4 regions of the Metabacillus sp. B2-18 genome follow, and region 1 is predicted to be linked to each of the others. Evidence: a T-box and tRNA genes for the amino acid it is inferred to sense, from the RefSeq annotation. Region 1 holds a T-box; the other regions hold tRNA genes.
The links. A T-box is a leader RNA that pairs with one kind of tRNA and senses whether it is charged. The one in region 1 lies ahead of pheS (phenylalanine--tRNA ligase subunit alpha), so its partner is inferred to be a tRNA-Phe.
Positions count from the first base shown of each region.

Region 2: it encodes a tRNA-Phe, which carries the amino acid that the T-box ahead of pheS (phenylalanine--tRNA ligase subunit alpha) is inferred to sense. The anticodon was not compared.
Region 3: it encodes a tRNA-Phe, which carries the amino acid that the T-box ahead of pheS (phenylalanine--tRNA ligase subunit alpha) is inferred to sense. The anticodon was not compared.
Region 4: it encodes a tRNA-Phe, which carries the amino acid that the T-box ahead of pheS (phenylalanine--tRNA ligase subunit alpha) is inferred to sense. The anticodon was not compared.

Region 1 is NZ_CP088245.1:3,674,612-3,676,790, forward strand. Features, by position in the region: gene pheS (phenylalanine--tRNA ligase subunit alpha) at 11-1,045, opposite strand; T-box leader at 1,113-1,405, opposite strand; gene LPC09_RS18670 (TrmH family RNA methyltransferase) at 1,461-2,179, opposite strand, start outside.
Region 2 is NZ_CP088245.1:585,836-588,014, reverse strand. Features, by position in the region: tRNA gene LPC09_RS03100 (tRNA-Leu) at 1-26, opposite strand, end outside; tRNA gene LPC09_RS03095 (tRNA-Cys) at 42-115, opposite strand; tRNA gene LPC09_RS03090 (tRNA-Gly) at 130-201, opposite strand; tRNA gene LPC09_RS03085 (tRNA-Gln) at 262-336, opposite strand; tRNA gene LPC09_RS03080 (tRNA-His) at 463-538, opposite strand; tRNA gene LPC09_RS03075 (tRNA-Trp) at 556-629, opposite strand; tRNA gene LPC09_RS03070 (tRNA-Tyr) at 635-718, opposite strand; tRNA gene LPC09_RS03065 (tRNA-Thr) at 730-802, opposite strand; tRNA gene LPC09_RS03060 (tRNA-Phe) at 978-1,050, opposite strand; tRNA gene LPC09_RS03055 (tRNA-Asp) at 1,231-1,307, opposite strand; tRNA gene LPC09_RS03050 (tRNA-Met) at 1,312-1,388, opposite strand; tRNA gene LPC09_RS03045 (tRNA-Val) at 1,399-1,474, opposite strand; tRNA gene LPC09_RS03040 (tRNA-Glu) at 1,538-1,612, opposite strand; tRNA gene LPC09_RS03035 (tRNA-Ser) at 1,631-1,722, opposite strand; tRNA gene LPC09_RS03030 (tRNA-Asn) at 1,727-1,801, opposite strand; rRNA gene rrf (5S ribosomal RNA) at 1,812-1,927, opposite strand; rRNA gene LPC09_RS03020 (23S ribosomal RNA) at 2,175-2,179, opposite strand, start outside.
Region 3 is NZ_CP088245.1:3,880,385-3,882,563, reverse strand. Features, by position in the region: tRNA gene LPC09_RS19705 (tRNA-Met) at 63-139, shown strand; tRNA gene LPC09_RS19700 (tRNA-Ile) at 170-246, shown strand; tRNA gene LPC09_RS19695 (tRNA-Ser) at 257-349, shown strand; tRNA gene LPC09_RS19690 (tRNA-Met) at 519-595, shown strand; tRNA gene LPC09_RS19685 (tRNA-Asp) at 660-736, shown strand; gene LPC09_RS27415 (hypothetical protein) at 831-956, shown strand; tRNA gene LPC09_RS19680 (tRNA-Phe) at 1,115-1,190, shown strand; tRNA gene LPC09_RS19675 (tRNA-His) at 1,209-1,284, shown strand; tRNA gene LPC09_RS19670 (tRNA-Gly) at 1,290-1,363, shown strand; tRNA gene LPC09_RS19665 (tRNA-Ile) at 1,370-1,446, shown strand; tRNA gene LPC09_RS19660 (tRNA-Asn) at 1,461-1,535, shown strand; tRNA gene LPC09_RS19655 (tRNA-Ser) at 1,540-1,630, shown strand; tRNA gene LPC09_RS19650 (tRNA-Glu) at 1,647-1,718, shown strand.
Region 4 is NZ_CP088245.1:537,497-539,675, forward strand. Features, by position in the region: tRNA gene LPC09_RS02705 (tRNA-Pro) at 1-42, shown strand, start outside; tRNA gene LPC09_RS02710 (tRNA-Ala) at 61-133, shown strand; tRNA gene LPC09_RS02715 (tRNA-Met) at 290-363, shown strand; tRNA gene LPC09_RS02720 (tRNA-Ile) at 406-479, shown strand; tRNA gene LPC09_RS02725 (tRNA-Ser) at 488-580, shown strand; tRNA gene LPC09_RS02730 (tRNA-Met) at 757-833, shown strand; tRNA gene LPC09_RS02735 (tRNA-Asp) at 890-966, shown strand; tRNA gene LPC09_RS02740 (tRNA-Phe) at 1,314-1,389, shown strand; tRNA gene LPC09_RS02745 (tRNA-Tyr) at 1,408-1,491, shown strand; tRNA gene LPC09_RS02750 (tRNA-His) at 1,506-1,581, shown strand; tRNA gene LPC09_RS02755 (tRNA-Gln) at 1,881-1,955, shown strand; tRNA gene LPC09_RS02760 (tRNA-Cys) at 1,966-2,039, shown strand; tRNA gene LPC09_RS02765 (tRNA-Gly) at 2,055-2,128, shown strand; tRNA gene LPC09_RS02770 (tRNA-Ile) at 2,133-2,179, shown strand, end outside.

The DNA of each region.
Region 1 (2,179 bases):
AGCCTCCTATTTACGCTCGTTTAAATTGTTTTAAGAATCGTACATCATCTGTATAGAAATGACGGATATCATCGATACCGTACTTTAACATGGCGATACGTTCTCCACCGATCCCGAATGCAAAGCCAGTATATTTTTCAGGATCAAAGCCAGCCATCTTTAATACATTCGGATGTACCATTCCAGCTCCTAGCATTTCAATCCATCCTGTTTTCTTACAAACGTTACAGCCTTTTCCTCCACATAAGAAACAAGATACATCTACTTCAACAGATGGCTCTGTAAATGGGAAAAAGCTAGGGCGCAGACGTATTTCACGCTCTTCACCAAACATTTTCTTCGCAAACACTTCAAGTGTACCTTTTAAATCACTCATACTAATGTTTTCATCAATAACAAGTCCTTCAATTTGTGTAAATTGATGAGAGTGTGTAGCATCATCGTTATCACGTCGAAACACTTTACCTGGACAAATAATTTTAACTGGTCCCTTGCCCTCATGCTTTTGCATTGTTCTTGCTTGAACCGGTGAGGTATGTGTACGTAAAAGAAGTTCTTCTGTTATATAGAAAGAATCCTGCATATCACGAGCTGGATGACCTTTTGGCAGGTTTAGAGCTTCAAAGTTATAATAATCAGTTTCAACCTCTGGACCCTCGGCAATTTGATAGCCCATTCCAAGGAAAAGATCTTCAATCTCTTCAATAACAGCAGTGATTGGGTGATGATTTCCGACTCTTACAGGACGACCTGGTAACGTCACATCAATCGTCTCTGTTGCTAGCTTTTGCTCAACAGCAAGCTGTTCTAAATGCTCCTGCTTACTAGAAATAGACGTAGCAATTGCTTCTCTTACTTCATTTGCTAACGCCCCCATTACTGGACGTTCTTCAGCTGAAAGCTTACCCATTCCACGTAACACTTCTGTAATTGGACCTTTTTTCCCTAAATAAGCGACACGAATGTCATTTAAAGCTTTTAAATCCTGCGCTTGTTCTACTTTTTCAAGCGCTTCTTGTTGAAGCTGTTTTAATTGCTCCTGCATGTTGTTTCCTCCTTTATTTAAAAAGCGTATTAGCAGCTTTTTTTGCAAAATAAAAAACTCGCCCCATAAAAGGGACGAGTTGAATTCGCGTTACCACCCTTGTTAGTCATACTCCTATATCTAAGTACAACTCACTTCATTTCCATAACGGTAAAAACCGGAACACCTTTACGTTTTAGAGGTCGGATGTGGGGGTCAGTTAAAAACAAAACCTTCACTACCTACCAAAACCCTTGAACGGTCCTAGTGTCAACTCGAGAGATGAATTCATTTACTTCAATCTAAAAAATGCTTTCAGTCGAGGCATTTTCTCCCTGGGTAGACGAACTGTAAAGTACTAGTCTCTGTCATCGTTTTTTAAGCTTATGTAATTTCTATCTTATTATAATCAAACTCTTTTGTTACCGCAACCTGCCTAGCCACGTAAATGATAAAGTAATATTCCTGTTGCAATGGCCACGTTCAACGATTCTGCCCCTCCATATATAGGTATATACAGATTTTTAGATGTTTTTTGTAATAATTTATCGTTTACTCCACTACCTTCATTACCAACTATCAGACAGAATTTCTCTGCCGGAGCAACTTCTTTATAACTTTGCCCATTTTGCAACGAAGTACCATAAGTAGGAATTTCCTTTTCCGTGTAAACATCGATCCATTCTTCTAAATTACCTTTTGCAATTGGAAGATGAAAGAGTGAACCTTGACTTGAACGGATAACCTTTGAATTATAATGATCAACAGTTCCTTCACCTAATATTATCCCATCAACTCCTGCCGCGTCAGCAGTACGTATGATTGTACCTAAGTTTCCTGGATCTTGAACACTGTCTATTAATAAAATTTTATTCCATGATTGTGGAGAGTGCTCTCGTTGGAATTCACATATAGCAGCTAGTCCTTGTGGTGCTTCTGTATCACTTATTGCTTTCATAACATCCTTTGTAACAAGTGTTATGTTTAAATTATCGACATTTAAATGAGGTGGAAGCGACATATCTTCCGAAACAATTAATAACCTAATCATTTCTTTGGTTTTTAAAGCCTCTTCAACTAGATGTAGCCCTTCAATCAGAAATGTACCGGTTGCCTCACGTTCTTTTTTTGTATGTAATTTTTTCCATTGCTTTA
Region 2 (2,179 bases), 2.0 Mb from region 1:
GCGTCTGCCAGTTCCGCCACCCCGGCAAGGGTGTTAAAAAATGGAGGCGGCAACCGGATTTGAACCGGTGATAAAGGTTTTGCAGACCTCTGCCTTACCACTTGGCTATGCCGCCATCACTAAAACTAAAGCGGAAGACGGGATTCGAACCCGCGACCCCCACCTTGGCAAGGTGGTGTTCTACCACTGAACTACTTCCGCATCTTACTTTATCTATATGGTTTAGCCTATGCAATAGAACTAAAAAGTGTTAATAAAAAGTGGCTGGGCTAGCTGGATTCGAACCAACGCATGTCGCAGTCAAAGTGCGATGCCTTACCGCTTGGCTATAGCCCACTGAATTAGCTTCAAGAATAGGCTTCCTTGAATATGCTACATAAATCATAATCGCGAAATATCGTCGACATCCATGTGCTTTTCTGCATTTATAATTACTAAGCAATCATGTCTGATATATATAAATGGGGCGACTGATGGGAATCGAACCCACGAATGTCGGAACCACAATCCGATGCGTTAACCACTTCGCCACAATCGCCATCAAGTTTTTATAATTGGCAGGGGCAGTAGGAATCGAACCCACACCAAAGGTTTTGGAGACCTCTATTCTACCGTTAAACTATGCCCCTATAAATGGTGGAGGGGGGCAGATTCGAACTGCCGAACCCTAAGGAGCGGATTTACAGTCCGCCGCGTTTAGCCACTTCGCTACCCCTCCATATATGAGAGTGCCGGCGAGAGGACTTGAACCCCCAACCTACTGATTACAAGTCAGTTGCTCTACCAATTGAGCTACACCGGCGTCATTATAGATGTATATTAAGTTCAATCTTACTTACCAGTCACCCAAATCTCAGAGAGATTATTCAAGTAGCAGCTCGATTTGTGTGCTGAAGCAAAAGCTTCGAAGCATATTCGATCGTGCTCTACCAATTGAGCTACACCGGCGTTAAATTTAATTTAAAATAAATAAAAGGTGGCTCGGGACGGAATCGAACCGCCGACACATGGATTTTCAGTCCATTGCTCTACCAACTGAGCTACCGAGCCAATATAGTTTACGGCTTCCGCTAAGCTTCGAATCTCTTCGTCAGCTCTCTCACTCACATCCTCACGTATAGTCATACGCTCCAGTGCTCGTTCACTTGCTTCCTCGACCTTCTCGCTTATCGAAACCCTTTTACTCTATACTTAGAGATAGAGCAAATATTAATCTAACTAATAAAATAATGGCGGTCCGGACGGGACTCGAACCCGCGACCTCCTGCGTGACAGGCAGGCATTCTAACCAACTGAACTACCGGACCATTTTGGTTGCGGGGACAGGATTTGAACCTGCGACCTTCGGGTTATGAGCCCGACGAGCTACCAGACTGCTCCACCCCGCGATAATAAATATGGTGGAGGATGACGGGATCGAACCGCCGACCCCCTGCTTGTAAGGCAGGTGCTCTCCCAGCTGAGCTAATCCTCCAAAATAATACATAATTTATGAATTTCATTAAGGTTAGTTATTTTCGCTAGAGCGAAAAAACTATGGTGACCCATACGGGATTCGAACCCGTGTTACCGCCGTGAAAGGGCGGTGTCTTAACCGCTTGACCAATGGGCCATATTATATTTAAAATAGTGGCGGAGAGCAAGGGATTTGAACCCTTGAGACAGCTTACACCGCCTACACGATTTCCAATCGTGCTCCTTCGGCCACTCGGACAGCTCTCCAAAATGGCTCCGCAGGTAGGACTCGAACCTACGACCGATCGGTTAACAGCCGATAGCTCTACCACTGAGCTACTGCGGAATAATCCAAAGCCTGGCAACGTCCTACTCTCACAGGGGGAAACCCCCAACTACCATCGGCGCTGAAGAGCTTAACTTCCGTGTTCGGCATGGGAACGGGTGTGACCTCTTCGCCATCATTACCAGACAATGTGACAAAAACTATTATACTAAATTAGAAGAAGATTTCAAGTGTTTTTTTCACTTTCATATTCCTTCAAAACTAGATAACGATTCACAATTCAATTCACTACTGAGTTTAACGTTCTTACATGTCCAGCTCCAGAAGCTAAATCCTACGGTAATTTCACTCTCTCGAAGAAGTCAAAGAACGACTTCATCTCGATCGCTCCAATTCCCTATGGATTTGAACGAGCTTCTTCCGTTTTTCTATTTAGGT
Region 3 (2,179 bases), 210 kb from region 1:
AATGTGTCTTGACAAAGAGACATGACGAGCATGTTTTTTTACAAAGAGCGTTTGATAACTATGGCGGTGTAGCTCAGCTGGCTAGAGCGTACGGTTCATACCCGTGAGGTCGTGGGTTCGATTCCCTCCGCCGCTACCATATTAAGTTTTAGTTGCAAAGCATTTGATTGGACCTTTAGCTCAGCTGGTTAGAGCAGACGGCTCATAACCGTCCGGTCGTAGGTTCGAGTCCTACAAGGTCCACCATTTGAATTGAGGAGGAATACCCAAGTCCGGCTGAAGGGATCGGTCTTGAAAACCGACAGGGGTGTCAAAGCCCGCAGGGGTTCGAATCCCCTTTCCTCCTCCATATTTATTTTTATATTTTATCATCGCTGGGTGGAGCACGTGAATAGGCTTCATTGAGTTACATCAGCGTACCGATTGAGCAACATCTTGAATAATCTTTCTGAAATCGGGACGGTCCGTACAAGATAATAAACAAAGTTCATGTGTAATAAAATCTTTATATTTATCATCGCGGGGTGGAGCAGTCTGGTAGCTCGTCGGGCTCATAACCCGAAGGTCGCAGGTTCAAATCCTGTCCCCGCAACCAAATTTTAATATTTATGATTAAATATTATGTTAAGCTTAGTTATTTTCACTACGTGAAAAAAATTGGTCCGGTAGTTCAGTTGGTTAGAATGCCTGCCTGTCACGCAGGAGGTCGCGGGTTCGAGTCCCGTCCGGACCGCCATTTCTTTGAGAGTTAACTTATAACTTAAGTATAAAGCAAAAGGGTTTCAATAAGCGAGAAGGTCGAGGAAGCGAGTGAACGAACACCGGAGCGTATGACTATACGTGAGGATGTGAGTGAGAGAGCTGACGAAGAGATTCGAAGCTTAGTGGAAGCCGTAAACTATATTGGCTCGGTAGCTCAGTTGGTAGAGCACGTTCGAATATGCTTCTCTGAATAAACTTCAGCGTACTCATCGAGCTGCTTCTTGAATAATCCCTCTGAGATGAGGACGATTCACTAATTGAAAACCTTAAAATACTAACAAGTTATAGGAACAAATAAATAATACGTAAAGAGCAAACCTGTATCTTATTTGTTAATACTTACTAATTATATGGCTCGGTAGCTCAGTTGGTAGAGCAATGGACTGAAAATCCATGTGTCGGCGGTTCGATTCCGTCCCGAGCCACCACTTATAAAATGAAATATGGCGATTGTGGCGAAGTGGTTAACGCATCGGATTGTGGTTCCGACATTCGTGGGTTCGATTCCCATCAGTCGCCCCATTATTGCGGGTGTAGTTTAGTGGTAAAACCTCAGCCTTCCAAGCTGATGATGAGGGTTCGATTCCCTTCACCCGCTCCAAAAAATGGGCCTATAGCTCAGCTGGTTAGAGCGCACGCCTGATAAGCGTGAGGTCGATGGTTCGAGTCCATTTAGGCCCACCATAAAATGTTATTGATCCGCAGTAGCTCAGTGGTAGAGCTATCGGCTGTTAACCGATCGGTCGTAGGTTCGAGTCCTACCTGCGGAGCCAAATTGGGGAAGTACTCAAGTGGCTGAAGAGGCGCCCCTGCTAAGGGTGTAGGTCGTGTAAGCGGCGCGAGGGTTCAAATCCCTCCTTCTCCGCCAGTTTTTATATTGTTTAGGCCCGTTGGTCAAGCGGTTAAGACACCGCCCTTTCACGGCGGTAACACGGGTTCGAATCCCGTACGGGTCATTAAAAGCACTGCATTCATGCAGTGCTTTTTTATTTTCTATAAATATAGAAGTCAAATAAAAAGTAGCATTTCTTTTAAGTAAATCCTTATAAATTATAAAGATTTGCTATTTCCCTATTATTGAATGTGCTTATCTTTACAAAACATGCTTTGTTGAAAAACAATTATTCCCCTAATAAATATTATATAAAATATAATATTTATTCCTTCATCTATTAACACTCCCTAGGAAAAACATACGCATAGTTCTTCTCTTTAGCCTTTTGCTTTTTTAAAATACCTTCAAATCCTGCGGAAATTTCTTTCAACAAAATTCTACAAAAAGTCGAAAAAAATATTTTGGTTATATAACATCCTCTATGAGTAATTAGTCTCCCATTAAGTATGTAAAACGGTTTCCTTCATTAAAAATATATTATTTTCAACTCATAAATTTTTTCCTAAATCACTAGTGTTTTCT
Region 4 (2,179 bases), 2.0 Mb from region 1:
GGGACCAAGGGGTCGCAGGTTCGAATCCTGTCTTCCCGACCATTCATTTATTATGATTATGGGGCCTTAGCTCAGCTGGGAGAGCGCCTGCTTTGCACGCAGGAGGTCAGCGGTTCGATCCCGCTAGGCTCCACTTGTAATTTTATATTTTAGTTTTTGGCGGTGTAGCTCAGCTGGCTAGAGCGAGCCGTAAACATCCTGAATTAGCTTCATTGTAGGCTTGCGAGGAATGTGTCTGACAAGAGACATGACGAGCATGGTTTTTAAACAGTGAGCGTTTTGTAATTAGGGCGGTGTAGCTCAGCTGGCTAGAGCGTACGGTTCATACCCGTGAGGTCGTGGGTTCGATTCCCTCCGCCGCTATTAAAGAATAATGATTAAAATAAATGAGTAAAATCATTTATTGGACCCTTAGCTCAGCTGGTTAGAGCAGACGGCTCATAACCGTCCGGTCGTAGGTTCGAGTCCTACAGGGTCCATTTATTACGGAGGAATACCCAAGTCCGGCTGAAGGGATCGGTCTTGAAAACCGACAGGGGTGTCAAAGCCCGCAGGGGTTCGAATCCCCTTTCCTCCTCCATATTTCTAAAACTTTTTTTATATTTATCATCGCGGGGTGGAGCACGTGAATAAGCTTCATTGAATTACATCAGCGTACCGATTGAGCAACATCTTGAATATTCTTTCTGAAATCGGGACGGTCCGTACAAGATAATAAACAAAGTTCATGGGTAACACAATCTATATATTTATCATCGCGGGGTGGAGCAGTCTGGTAGCTCGTCGGGCTCATAACCCGAAGGTCGCAGGTTCAAATCCTGTCCCCGCAACCAAATATAGTAGAAATATTATATTAAGGTTGATTATTTTCACTACGTGAAAAAACTTTGGTCCGGTAGTTCAGTTGGTTAGAATGCCTGCCTGTCACGCAGGAGGTCGCGGGTTCGAGTCCCGTCCGGACCGCCATTTTTTATTAGTTATATAAATGTTAACTCAAGCTCTAAGTAAAGAGTAAAAGGGTTTCGATAAGCGAGAAGGTCGAGGAAGCAAGTGAACGAGCTGACGCAGAGATTTGAAGCTTAGTGGAAGCCGTAAAACTAATTTGGCTCGGTAGCTCAGTTGGTAGAGCACGTTCGAATATGCTTCTCTGAATAAACTTCAGCGTACTCATCGAGTTGCTTCTTGAATAATCCCTCTGAGATGAGGACGATTCACTAATTAAAAACCTTAAAATACTAACAATTTATAGGAACAAATAAAAAATACGTAAAGAGCAATCCTGTATCTTATTTGTTAATACTAACTAATTATATGGCTCGGTAGCTCAGTTGGTAGAGCAATGGACTGAAAATCCATGTGTCGGCGGTTCGATTCCGTCCCGAGCCACCACTTGTAATTGAATATTTTGGAGGGGTAGCGAAGTGGCTAAACGCGGCGGACTGTAAATCCGCTCCTTAGGGTTCGGCAGTTCGAATCTGCCCCCCTCCACCATTTCCCTTTTAGTGGCGGTTGTGGCGAAGTGGTTAACGCATCGGATTGTGGTTCCGACATTCGTGGGTTCGATTCCCATCAGCCGCCCCAATTGTATATTCAGACATCGTTGCTTAGTATCTTGTTACTTAGTAATTTTAGATGCTTAAAAGCACTTAGTTGTCGACGATATTCCCTTTAGAATATCCTCTTGCTGGTGTAGAGCACGAGACTTTTATTTTTGTGTAGAAAGTTTGGAATATGAAGTGATCGACACCGATTAAGGTTGAAAGTATACCTAGTAGTCGACGATATTCCGTGATATTTCCTGCAGAAATACCCCAGAATATCCTCTTGCGATGAGGATTCATGTAGCAGATTCGAAGAAGCTGCACATGAAGCAACTTCAGTGGGCTATAGCCAAGCGGTAAGGCATCGCACTTTGACTGCGACATGCGTTGGTTCGAATCCAGCTAGCCCAGCCATTTATTTTAAGGCATCATAGCCAAGTGGTAAGGCCGAGGTCTGCAAAACCTCTATCCCCGGTTCAAATCCGGGTGGTGCCTCCAGGACACTTTTTATTTGCGGGTGTAGTTTAGTGGTAAAACCTCAGCCTTCCAAGCTGATGATGAGGGTTCGATTCCCTTCACCCGCTCCATTATGGGCCTATAGCTCAGCTGGTTAGAGCGCACGCCTGATAAGCGTGAGG